One region of the Paenibacillus sp. FSL R5-0713 genome, then DNA from elsewhere that is predicted to be linked to it. Evidence: riboswitches for the same ligand, from Rfam matches in the RefSeq annotation. Region 1 holds a riboswitch; each other region holds the start of a gene.

Region 1 (4,491 bases):
CATCGTAACCAAAACGGAATCGGGCCTTGGCTGCGGAACGGAATGGCCTTTATGTAACGGGAAACTCGTTCCGGCACATACTGTGGCTTCACTTATTGAATATTCCCATCGCGCTGTAAGCGCACTGGCTGGATTGTTGTCCATTGCCTCGTTTGTTGCTTTTCTGCTGTTTGGCAAGTCACGTCGTGACCTGCAATTGTTCTCTTTCTTAACCCTGGTATTTGTTATCGTGCAGGGGATCATGGGGGCTTTTGCCGTCGTCTTCTCCCAATCTTCAGCAGTTATGGCACTGCATTTCGGCTTTGCACTGATTGCTTTTGCTAGTTCCCTGATGATGGCGCTGGGCATAAGGCAGGAGGCAAAAGATGGCGGATTGGAGCGCCTGAATAAATACCCTCGGGTGAGCAAAAAATTCAGGAATCTGGTCTGGTTCTCCACCATTTACACATATCTCGTGGTATACACGGGTGCATTTGTGAGCCACACGAATTCTGCTGGCGGATGTTCCGGATTTCCGCTCTGTAACGGGCAGATCATCCCTGAGCTCTCAGGAGGGGTAGCGGTTGCTTTTGCTCACCGTGCAGCAGCAGCGTCGCTCGTCATTGTTATTGCAATTCTGGGTCATTTCGCTTACCGTAATCATCCGGACAACAAGGAAATGCGTACCCTTGGCGTGGTATCCGTTGTTCTCATCCTGATGCAAGTCGTGATTGGTATTTTCATGATGGTGACAATGAACCGCCCGGAAGTATATATGTTCGTAGCTCTCGCTCATATGCTGGATATCGCCATATTGTTCGGAGTTTTAACGTATATGAGTTTCCTGGTGTACAAGCTGCATCGACCGGTTAATCGGTTCTAGATACAGATACAGTTCTCTTGAAGGTACTCGGCCTAATATGAAAGTCCACCATCCAGTGATGTACATCTTTGGACAGGTGGACTTTGTTTGATGTCAGGGGGATCAGGGCAACCTATGGCAAGCAGCAATTACGGAATGGATGAAGTGTTACGGTGATGAAATGTTGATTCGGAAAAGAGGAGGTTAAATATGCTGCGAACGTTGTTGGGGGAAAAACCGCGTATAAACGAAGGTAAATTGAAGGAAGCGATGGACTCCATGGCGCATACACTTGAGCTCTTTCAGCGGCAAATGCATGTGGATCATGATCCCACGCATGACTATCGGAAACTGTATGTGTGGACTCAGGGACTCATCTCCTCACTGGATGAACTGGAGCAAAGCAGCTTCGCTGCAGCTCATTTTCGCAAAAAGGTCGTTGCAGGCTCAACGGACGACATGACGCCGACTGAAAAAGCTGAGTATGCCCGATATGTGTATTTCTACAAAGATGGCTTCATCCGCTGCTTTGCCATTTTGGATAAAGTCGGGACCGTATTGAATGAAATATTCCAGCTGAATACTTCAAATACAAAAGCGCATTTTTCTTATTTTACGGTGTTAAGGCAGTTCGATTTTGCGAGGGAGCATCATGATCTTGCATTGAAATTAATTCAGATCAAGGACTCATATCGGGAGCCGATGAGCAAGCTGCGCAAACGACGTAATATGGAAATTCATTACATGAACTCGGAAATGCACGATGACCTGTGGCAGTTACACCAGACCTTGCAAGGTAAGGTGAAGCTGGAGGATCTGAATCAGCATGTGCAGGAAATGCGTCAGGGCGTGGATATGGTCTGTGAAACGTTAACAGCCTCTTATCGTTATATCAATAAAATATGGCAAAGAAATAATTCCCTTTGACAAATCGGAATACTTGGAATATACTGAGTTTCAATTAGAGTGTTGCAATGACAAAGAATGAACAGATCATCTCAAAATTTACATTCACATTATAAAGCATGAACTACATGAACTTATAAAATCCTACAATAACATATTTCTTATCGAGAGCGGCGGAGGGACAGGCCCGATGAAGCCCGGCAACCGATTTGTAATGACATGATACATGTATCATTCGTTATAGATGTTAGGTGCTAATTCCTACAAAATGGTGCAAGGCACGATTTTGGCAGATGAGAAGGTATATTCTTTCACGTGAAGAGCCCTCTTTGTTTCTGCAAAGGGCTCTTTTTTGTACTTTAAGGGGAGTTTTCCTTTAGATCGGGTAAAGATACATGTAGGTGGTTGGAAAGGGGCAAGTGCGATTGATTGAATTAAAAGGATTAACCAAAACGTACGGCAAAGGAAAAAAGTCGACAACAGCGTTATCCGAGCTGAATTTGAACATCCAAAAGGGTGAAATCTACGGCGTTATTGGCCATTCCGGAGCGGGTAAAAGTACACTGATTCGCTGTATTAATTTGCTGGAGCGGCCTACGGAGGGTGAAGTATGGGTTGACGGGATCAATCTGACTGAACTGAGCAAAACCGAATTGCAGCAACAGAGACGCAAGATCGGGATGATTTTCCAACACTTCAATCTGTTATCCTCTGCAACGGTATATGATAATGTGGCTTTTCCACTAAAGCTTGTGAATACACCCAAGGATGCCATTGATCGCAAAGTGAAGGAAATGCTCAATCTCGTTGGTCTGGAGAACCATAGCAACAAATATCCAGCTCAATTATCAGGTGGACAGAAACAACGTGTGGGGATTGCGAGAGCACTTGCGAGTGATCCGAATGTACTTCTTTGTGATGAGGCTACTTCAGCGCTTGATCCGCAGACGACAAATTCAATTCTGAAGTTATTGCTCGACATTAACGAAAAGTACAACCTTACCATTGTGCTGATTACACATGAGATGCATGTCATTCAGAACATCTGTGATAAGGTGGCTGTCATTCATCAAGGTGGCATTGTGGAACAGGGACCTGTAACCGAAGTGTTCCTGAAGCCGCAGCATGCGATTACGCGAGACTTCATGATGCGTGACCATGAAGCTGGACTGGCTCTGGAAGAGACCGCTCTGGCAAAGGCAGGCATTGAATTGCAGGCAGGTGTTGCTTCGAAACTTGTGAAGATATCCTTTCTGGGGAACAAAACGTATGAAGCGATTTTGTCCAGGACGGTTCGCAAGACGGGTGTGGATTTTGCCATCCTGCAAGGGACAATTGCTACGATTAAACAGGTTCCTTATGGTCAGCTGACCGTTCGGTTCGAAGGTGATTCTAATGCGATTGATCGGACGATATCCGAATTAACCGCTGAGGGACTTGATGTGGAGGTGCTACGTTAGATGGATTTTTCAACCGTACGTTGGGAAGAGGTTGGTAAAGCTTCCATAGAGACACTGCAAATTTTGGGTGTATCAGGCCTATTCACCGTTATCTTTGGTTTACCACTCGGAGTTCTGCTGTTTATGACAGCCCGATCTGCTTCGATCAAGTCACGGACGGTGTACACTTTACTATCCCTGGTTGTTAATATTTTGCGCTCGGTCCCATTTATCATATTGATTGTTGCTCTTATTCCATTCACTCGTATACTCGTCGGTACAGCTACGGGGGTTCTTGGCGTCATACCTCCTTTGGTTATTTCAGCAGCGCCTTACTTTGCTCGATTGGTGGAGACAACGTTGCGAGAAGTTGACCGTGGTGTAATTGAAGCGGCGCAGTCAATGGGGGCATCGACCGGACAGATTGTTAGACGGGTATTACTGCCTGAGGCGTTACCTGGTCTGGTTGCTGGGATAACCATTACCATCGTTACGCTTGTCTCCTATACGGCGATGGCGGGCATGGTTGGTGGTGGTGGACTGGGAACGCTGGCAATCAACTACGGATATTTCCGTTATCAAAATGAAATCATGATCATATCCGTGGTGTCGATGATTATTCTCGTGCAAATTCTCCAGATGGCTGGAGATCGCTTGGTTACATTTTTCACCAGGAAATAACACATAGATAACATGATGGCTAGGCATTTATTCGAACGCCACATGAAAAAAATGATTAGAGAAGGGGTTTTACACATGAAAAAATGGTCATTCGCTCTACTTAGTCTTATGTTGATTGCAGTTCTCGCAGCTTGCGGGAACAACAAGGATGCCGATAGCGGTGCAGACAATTCAGCAGGTGCACCACGCACGGTTGAATTGAAAGTTGGAGCTTCACCTACACCACACGCTGAGATTCTGGAGAGCATCAAGCCTGAACTGGAAGCACAAGGCATTCGTTTGCAAGTCGTTACGTTCAATGATTATGTACAACCCAACCAGCAACTTGCTGATAAAAAATTGGATGCAAACTTCTTCCAGCATCAGCCTTACCTGGACACAGAGAATAAAGAACGTGGATTCAACCTCGTTGCTGTAACTCCTGTTCATGTTGAACCTTTTGGCGGATACTCCAAAAAGATTAAGTCTTTGGATGAATTGGCTGACGGCGCAAAAGTAGCCATTCCAAATGACCCATCCAATGGTGGACGTGCACTGTTGTTGCTCGCTAAGGAAGGCATTATTACGCTGAAAGATAATACAGATATCACATCTACGATTCAGGATATCACAGCCAATCCGAAG
Region 2 (4,491 bases), 3.3 Mb from region 1:
TCATACCCCGGATGATCGAACAGGCCTGGATGATACACTTCACCCACCGCTGGATGCTCAAGCAAGTATTTGGCAATGGTAAGCGCATTGTATTCATGACGCTCCATGCGAAGAGCCAGCGTTTTCATGCCTTTCATCAACTGGTAGGAGTCGCTTGGAGACAATACCGCTCCAATGGAATTATGCAGGAACGCCATCTCTGCAGATAATGCCTCACCCTTGGTTATAATTAGTCCGGCCAGCACATCATTGTGTCCGCCCAGATATTTGGTAGCGCTATGAATGATGATATCGGCACCCAGTTCAATCGGACGTTGGAAAAATGGAGTCAACAACGTGTTGTCAACAATGGTCAACAGGTTGTACTTTTTCGCCCAGGAAGCAACGGCTTCCACATCTGTGATCATCATCAATGGATTGGTAGGTGTCTCAATAAATACGGCTTTGGTATTTGGCTGACGAACCTTCTCCAGTGCTGCCAGGTCATTCGTGTCCACATAACTTGCGGTTACACCGAAACGGGACAAAATGCGTTCGAGCAGGCGATAGGTCCCACCATACAGATCCAGCGATACTATAAGATGATCTCCTTGACCAAACATGGCAAAAATCGTTTGCAGGGCGGCCATACCCGAGCTACAGGCAAACCCTGCATCACCGGACTCCAGCGCTGCAGCCGCTTCTTCCAACACTTTACGGGTTGGATTCGTCGTACGAATATAATCAAACCCCGTGCTTTGTCCTAGCTTCGGGTGGCGAAACGCAGTGGATTGATAGATCGGAAAGTTAATGGCGCCTGTTACCGGTTCATTGATGGACCCTATTTGTGCTAAGCGGCTTTCGATTTTCAACTTGTTGTTGTCTTCCATTGCTGCATCCTCCTGTAATCTCGATTAGATTTGCGGGCCAATATCGTAAGGTGTTTCTTGATACACATAGTAATTGAGCCAGTTAGAGAATAATAAGTTGGCATGAGCGCGCCAGGTAGCCGGTGGCACACGGGAAGGATCGTTATTCGGATAATAGTGTCTAGGCAATGCAATATCCAATCCTCTGGCTACATCCCGGTCATACTCCCACTTTAATGAGAACGGGTCGTACTCGGCATGACCTGTGGCAAAAATTTGTTTGCCGTCTTTGGTCGCAACCAGGAAGATACCCGCTTCCTCGGATTCAGCCAAAATCTCTAAATTTTCATTCTTTTCAATATCTTCGCGTCTCACTTCCGTATGACGGGAATGTGGAACGTTGAATACTTCATCAAATCCACGCAACAATGGAACATGTGGTTTATTGATCGTATGTGGGAAAACACCAAAGCACTTTTCATCAAGTGGTACTTTCGGCACATCAAAATGATGGTATAAACCTGCTTGGGAAGCCCAACATATGTGGAGGGTTGAAGTCACATTGGTTTTGGTCCATTCGAAGATCTCCTGGATCTCATTCCAATAGTTCACGTCTTCGAAATCCATCTGTTCCACCGGGGCACCCGTAATAATCATGCCATCGAAACGGCGGTGTTCAATCTCGTCAAAGGTTTTGTAGAACAGATCCAAATACTCCTGAGACGTATTCTTCGACGTATGGGATTTGGGATGTACGAGAACAACATCCACCTGAATAGGCGTGTTTCCGACCAGACGAAGCAATTGTGTTTCGGTCGTTTCCTTTGTCGGCATCAGGTTTAATATAGCGATACGGAGTGGACGAATATCCTGCTGGTATGCAGAAGTTTCATCCATGACGAAGATATTCTCTCCTTCAAGTACTTCTTTTGCTGGTAAAGTATCCGGAATTTTGATTGGCATGGTAAGTCTAACTCCTCCTTGTGCATAGATAGATGCAACTGCCACTGGCTTGATGTCTTCATATCAATACAGTGACAGACTGCCTTGAGCTTGTAAAAACATTGAATTGCTCTTTCATCCAACGTTACAAACAACCTCAAGTTCCTTAGCGAAAATCACTGCTGAGAAGTCGGGGCATATGACAAAGACCTTCCTCGGATTTCGAGAAAGGTCATATGTAAATAGATATGCGCCTCTCTCATCTCTCAGTTACAACAGTGCCACTTGACACTAGGTCGCTGCAAGAATTAGCACCGTGCGGTATACCGCCGGTTGCCGGGTTTCATCGGGCCAGTCCCTCCACCTACTCTTGATAAGATTTCGCTGTATTAGATTGTAATTTAATATGGTTCACCGTCTACTTTATTACATTAATGCCCTTACGTCAAGGTGCAGTTCTCTGTCTGCTGTCCAGATCGGAACCGTTCTTCATCCGTTGTCATACACTGCCTCAGGGCGCGAAATAGACACATTTTTGCGCTTGAAAGCACCTTGTACCAGCGGTATACTAAACAAGGTGTTATAAACCCTTATGTGAGAGGTGACATATTAAATGGATGGCGACCCGAGGCCTGACTGGCAGCCGAATTCCGACAAACTGCATAGAGAATTGACATCAGCATGCCGGCAGCGGGACGTGACTTCCGTTTGATCATATAGTGAACGCAGCCCTGATCTCCAGGCTCCGCTGCCGACCGGCTGATTTGTTCTTTTTGCGCCCATAATGATAATATCCGCCAAGTTGGCGGGTGCAGAAGGAGTAGATTAACGATGAAAATCCGGTTGGTAAACAACGGTGTATTTATTCCGGTGGACGACATTCAGCAGGCGCTGACTCCACCAGCGGAAGGATTTTACTGGATTGATGCAGACGTAGACGATTTGGCGGTACTTCAGCCGCTGTTCTTGATGCATGATCTGGCTGTGGAAGACTGTCTTAGTGACGAAGAACAACGTCCGAAGATTGAAATTTATGAGAACCATTATTTTATTGTAATCAATAGCATACGTTTCGATGATGAAGAGATTTTTCTGCGTGCAGTCAACTTGTTCCTTGGCAGACATTTTATTATTAGTGTTACGAAGCAAAAGGTCAGCGAATTGCGCACACTGAAACCAATCCTGTGGGAACAGGAAATCAGTACACCGGATCGTCTGCTCTATTTGCTGGTTGACTTGATTGTTGATAATTATTTCACCGTAGGTGACCGAATTGAAGCACGGATTGAGAAGCTTGAGGAAGACATTCTGATGCATACCAAAAAGTCACATCTGAATGAAATCATCGGGCTGCGCAGTGAGATTCTGTGGCTGAAAAAAGTCCTTGGACCTCAGAAAGAGGTCATTAACACACTGAACAAAAAAGATCTGCGTCTCATCGATGATCAACTGCAAAAGTATTTCAGTGACATCTATGAAAATGCCGTAAAAATATCGGAAACCTTTGAGACTTATCGCGACCTGATGGGCAACTTGCGAGAAGCCTACCAATCCAGTATAGCGAACCGGGCGAATGAGATCATGCGTGTGTTTACCGCCATTACCACGGTCTTCATGCCGCTGACGGTTATTACCGGAATATACGGTATGAACTTTACGAATATGCCCGAGCTTAACTGGAAATACAGCTATTTTGTTGTAATTGGCCTGATGGTTACACTGGGCCTGAGCATGTTCTTCATTTTCCGCAAAAAAGACTGGGTATGAACTCGTATGAAATAACAAAGACGATGCGCTCCTCTTGGAGGAACGCGTCGTCTTTTTCTATACCCTGCAACTAACTTACATTCCGCTCTGTCTCTGCATGCCGACGGAAGCGGATGCGAATCATGCGCAGTTTTTCATAGACCTGCTCCAGACTTCCTCCGTCGGGCTTCTCCGCTCCATACACCTTATGTAATACTGGCTTCAGGAACGTATCTCCCAGCTCCTCATATGCACTCCATACAGCCTCTTGTTCGTTCTCTGGCATCACAGCAAGCTCCACATCAAGAAGGCAATCGGTGTCATAACCTTCGAGATCCAGTGCCTCTAACAGCTCAATCAACTCGCGTCGGGATAATCCGGATCGATTAACGATTTCTTCTAACGTATGCCCTTCCTTCATGCCTTCGAGCACCTGCTTGCGCGTGGTGAACTTATCAAGTTCCTGTTTGTACTTCTGCTCTCTCTGCTTGTATAACCAGTTCTCATACTCTTCTTCCTTCAGCGCCGTGTACACCCATTCCAGCGGGAATGTCGTTGAACGCTCCAACCCGTTCGTAATCTCCATCCATTCCGCACCATAGTCGGTCGCTTTGCTCTCCCCTACGCCCGGCAATTGCATCAGTTCATCCATCGATTGCGGCACAAAGGCACTGATCAAACGCAGCAGACGATTCGTTGCAATAAAATACGGTGCCTTCCGGTCAGACACGGCTCTCTTTCTACGCCAGGCGCACAAATCCGTATATAACTGCTCATTGCCGTATAACTCACTGTAGCAATGGAGTCGCTGCCCACCATAACTGCGTAACTTCAAATCATCATTCTCATGAAATAACCCCTGTAACTGCGGTCGGTATCCCTCACTCATCTGTATGGCGAGCTGATGACGATAAATATGAAGCAGTTCCTCCCAAGAAGTCCCTTCATACCAGAT
Region 3 (4,491 bases), 330 kb from region 1:
TTTGCTTGTCTGAGTATTGTTGCCGCAGCTCTAGGATCCTGGGTATCGTCCAAGGTGATTCGTCAGGCATCGCCGCGTATTCTTGTCGTGGAATAAAGTGTAGCAAGAAGGTATGCTCATGCAAAAGAAGCCCTTTCCTATCCTTTATAAGATAAGAAAGGGCTTTTCCACGCAGATCTGGATCGGCTAAATATACTTCAGCTCCGCCACTTCTTCGCAAGCTCGTCAATCTGATGTGGCGTAGTACGGCAACAACCGCCAATAATCTGTGCGCCCGCAGCAACCCACTGTTCCGAAGCATCACTCATACTGCCACAGGTACCCTGCCCACTCCACGTCTTCGTTGCAGCATCGTATACTTCTCCCGAGTTCGGATACACAATAACAGGTTTATCGCTGGCACGGCTGAGAATACTCACCGCTTCCGTCACCACTTCCATAGGAGCACAGTTCAGGCCAATCGCAGCAATCTGCGGCTCGGAGCCAAACAATTGTGCACATGTCTTAAGCGGCGTACCTTCGCTGATGCTTGTCCCATCTTTTAATGAAAAGGATAGCCAGGCATAAGCATGAGGAAACTCCTTCAGCAAATCAACCAGCACCTGTGCTTCCTGCAAGGATGGTATGGTCTCAAAAGCCAGAATATCAGCACCCGCTTCAAGCAACGCGGCCATCCGCGGACGATGGAATGCAGCCAGCGTTTCATCTGATACACCGTAGTGACCGATGTACTCCGATCCATCAGCTAGATAAGCGCCGTAGGGTCCAACGGATGCAGCAACCAACGGTCGTGGCCGAGCCAAGCCCCCGGTCCCCAAGACATCAGACGTTTGTTGTGCTGTTCCGAGGACCAGATCACCATCCAGTTTGGCTTCCGTATTATCAACTCCGTCTTCCTGCACTTCTGCCCATACGTCATCTCTCGCCTGTGCAGCCAGTTCCACCGTCTTGCGAATCAGGTCCAACGCTGCTTGCTCGCCGATGCCTCTCTTGCGGAAGCCATCCACTGTCGCCTGATAACTGGATGTAATCGCACAGTCGGCTCCTGCTCGAAAATAATCCGTATGGACCTGAACAATAACATCCGGATTCTCAAGCAACACACGTGCAGACCATAATGGATCATCCAGATCACATCCATGCTGTTCAAGTTCTGTTGCCAGCGCTCCATCCAGAATCATGACCGGATGTTCACGAAGGATCTGTTCTATGGGGTTAGTCGGTTGTGTTTGTGTCATGTACTTGTCCTCTTTTCTTATTCACACGTTCTGTCAGATAATAAGCTGCGTAACATACTGCGATAAATGGAATCCCACAATACAGCGCAATTCGCTGTGTCGGGTCGAAGGCAATACCTATGCATGAAGCCAGGCATAATATAAATGAAACAATAGGTACCACCGGATACAGTGGTGCACGGTAGACCAGATCTTTGATCGCATGTCCTTCCCGGATATACTGTCTGCGGAACATGTACTGGGAAGCGCTGATGCTCATCCATACGGCAACGACAGCCAGACCTGATATGGAGACCAGCGTAATATACACCGTACCTGGCGCAATGATGCTGGACAGCAAAGCCAGTGCACCACCCACCATACTGATCAGAAGTGCATTCAGCGGTACCCCGCGCTTGGTCAATTTGGCAAACCACGGAGAGATCGTTCTTTTGTCAGCCAGAGACCAGAGCATCCGTGAAGATGCATAGAGGCCCGAATTGGCAGCAGAGAGAATTGCCGTCAGAATAACAAAGTTCATAATGTCTGCAGCGTAGGGTACACCCACCCGCTCCATTACCGCTACAAAAGGACTTTCCAATACACTGGCGTCCGACATGGGCAGCAAGGCCGACAAGATAACAATCGTTCCGATGAAGAAAATAACCAAACGCCACAGTGTGGTATGAATAGCTTTGGGAATCGTCTTTTCTGGATTCTCCGTCTCCCCGGCGGCAATACCGATTAACTCAGTGCCTGAGAATGCAAAATTTACAGCAAGCATAGTCATCAATATCGCTGTAGCCCCATGAGGGAACCACCCGGATGCTGTAATATTGGAAAGGAATGGAGCCGGTTCAGCATCCCCCATGGGGATGAACCCAAACATGGCTGCGCCACCGATAATAATGAAGATTACGATAGTAACTACTTTGACAGATGAGAACCAGAATTCGGATTCCGCAAAAAGTTTTACCGTTAAAGCATTGAACAAAAAGATCATCAGTGCAAAAAGTGCGCTCCATATCCATACGTTTACCGATGGGAACCAACGCTGCATCAGCAGACCGGCGGCAGTGAATTCGGAGCCAAGCGCAACAGTCCAGGTTAACCAGTACAACCAAGCCACCGTATAGCCTGTTGCTGGTCCAATATATCTTGCCGCATAACTATGGAATGCTCCCGTCTCTGGCATATGAACAGACAGTTCACCAAGACAGAGCATCACCAGATATACTACGATCGCTCCAATCAAGTAGGAAAGAATAGTTCCCAGTGGTCCCGCCTGCTGAATCGTATAACCCGAGCTCAGGAATAATCCCGTTCCAATGACGCCACCCAGAGAGAGCATGACCACATGCCGTGCCTGCATTTTCCGCTGAAAATGCCCTTTGTCGTTGTTGTTCTCCATACCTGCTGCTCCCTACTTCTTCATCCAGAAAAACAAAAAAGACCCACTCTTCCTAAAGAGTGCGCCGTTACTGACAAATAAAAACAAACGCTCCTATCTATCAGGCTGTTCACCCGCTGGAATTAGCACAGTATCCTTCAGATCTGTTGCTGAGGTTTCTAAGGGCCAGTCCCTCCACCTCTCTGGATAAGAAAATGATTTTTTATAAATATAGCGATTGATTATGAATGTGTCAATATTTATATCATAAATGGCACATCTCGCTATTCTGTGGAAGACCCTGGATTGGTAATGGTGGTCTTTACCTCATACGTGATCGGCACGGTACTGAAAATTTTATCCCAATCACCTTTGACTTTCTTCCATGTCTTTGGATGTTTAATACGCAAGCTGTCCCGAAAATCCGCTACATCGACTTTATAAGTATGCTGAAGTTTGTACAACACCTGACGAATCTGTTGTTCGGCCAGCTCAGCAAAATCCTTTTCCAATTCTCTTAGATATTCACCTTTCTCCTCTTCCTCCGGAGCCCGCCAATCCTCCATCAGCCAGCCTTCGGATTCAGTCTTCACATGGAATGAAATATCATTGCCGACCACCTTGGGAATAATTTTCACCTTTTTCTTCTTGATTTCATATACCACGGTGAATCCTTGCTTGTTATGTGTTTTTAAGACACCTCCTTTTTTTTTGGAATTGAGCCATGACAAACCCTCAAGATCTGTTTGACTAAGTTCTCCAATGAATTTCGTTGTTTTTCCATCAAAAATGCTACCTCCAGAGAACTTGTCCTCTCCATGGGAATTCAACACATTTTGCAGCAGAAAGCTGGAACCGGACTGCATCTGTGCATCTAACTTAGACAATAATACAGGATCCAATATTTTGTTGGACAAGTACGAATTGTTCGTAATTCCTGTGAGATAAAATGCCGGAATCCGAGACGGGTCCTGTGAAGTCAACACATCTAATGCAGAATGATGACTGATCAGCACCAGGCAGTTCGGTCGAATATCATTATCCCGTAGTACAAAATCAAGCAATTGGTCCAAACCATATTTTTTGGCAATATCCTTGGAAACGACGATAACTTTCAGATGATGTCCAATAAGTGGTCGATCCCGCCTTAACGCAAACTGACGGAAGATTTGCAACATGGAATCTCCACTGAGCTGTTCATTGGCATAGGATGTTTTGCCGGAAGAAGGAGAACCGGATTGCTGGCTCGATTGACTGTTGGAGAAGCCCGGAGCGATCTGCACCGTGGCAGTTACATAGTTCTTCTTAGGATATGAGCCTCCTTGAGCAGCGATGTCTTTCTCGAATTCCGTCTCTTTGCCGACATCGATTCCAAGACCAACATAGAGACTTAGATCCTCTATTTCCCGACTGCTCCAGCATCCGGACAGCGTCAACAGAATACAAAAGGCAGAAGCTAAACGTAAGAGCATACGGAATGGCATCATGCATGTTTGCCTCCTTTTTTGCGAATCAGACTTATCATCAGTAACACCATAGGAAGAATGCCAAATAAAAACACAGATGCATTACCCAGCATATCTCCAAGTGCAAAAGTATCATCAACCGTTTTGGGCATCATGGCTGTCACATAAATGAATGGAAGCAGACCATACATAATCCCCTTCATTTTTTTGGAACGGAACAAATCACGAATACCCACCGAAGCACAGTAATGTGTGATCGCGGTAGTCGAAAAAATCTGCATAATCCAGATGACCAGCAATAAGGATTCAAATCGTTCGAATATTAATCCCTGTATCTCGAAGCTTCTCACCAAATCCAGCGTTGGCCAGGTTCGAGTTTTGATTCCATCCAGGGACAGGCTACCTACAACCATGACAA

The links. A riboswitch is a leader RNA that binds a small molecule or an ion and turns the genes downstream of it on or off. The one in region 1 is predicted to bind S-adenosylmethionine.
Region 2: linked by a shared signal. The riboswitch ahead of metA (homoserine O-succinyltransferase) and the one ahead of MKZ12_RS24550 (methionine ABC transporter ATP-binding protein) in region 1 are both predicted to bind S-adenosylmethionine.
Region 3: linked by a shared signal. The riboswitch ahead of mmuP (S-methylmethionine permease) and the one ahead of MKZ12_RS24550 (methionine ABC transporter ATP-binding protein) in region 1 are both predicted to bind S-adenosylmethionine.

Annotation. Positions count from the first base shown of each region.
Region 1 is NZ_CP150229.1:5,518,265-5,522,755, reverse strand. It holds gene MKZ12_RS24560 (heme A synthase) at 1-862, shown strand, start outside; gene MKZ12_RS24555 (Cthe_2314 family HEPN domain-containing protein) at 1,052-1,768, shown strand; SAM riboswitch class I at 1,906-2,047, shown strand; gene MKZ12_RS24550 (methionine ABC transporter ATP-binding protein) at 2,173-3,207, shown strand; gene MKZ12_RS24545 (methionine ABC transporter permease) at 3,208-3,867, shown strand; gene MKZ12_RS24540 (MetQ/NlpA family ABC transporter substrate-binding protein) at 3,943-4,491, shown strand, end outside.
Region 2 is NZ_CP150229.1:1,986,886-1,991,376, reverse strand. It holds gene MKZ12_RS09125 (aminotransferase class I/II-fold pyridoxal phosphate-dependent enzyme) at 1-869, opposite strand, end outside; gene metA (homoserine O-succinyltransferase) at 894-1,811, opposite strand; SAM riboswitch class I at 2,047-2,170, opposite strand; gene corA (magnesium/cobalt transporter CorA) at 2,622-3,557, shown strand; gene MKZ12_RS09110 (HRDC domain-containing protein) at 3,628-4,491, opposite strand, start outside.
Region 3 is NZ_CP150229.1:5,845,181-5,849,671, forward strand. It holds gene MKZ12_RS26045 (FtsX-like permease family protein) at 1-96, shown strand, start outside; gene mmuM (homocysteine S-methyltransferase) at 198-1,238, opposite strand; gene mmuP (S-methylmethionine permease) at 1,216-2,628, opposite strand; SAM riboswitch class I at 2,719-2,821, opposite strand; gene MKZ12_RS26060 (Ger(x)C family spore germination protein) at 2,892-4,094, opposite strand; gene MKZ12_RS26065 (GerAB/ArcD/ProY family transporter) at 4,091-4,491, opposite strand, start outside.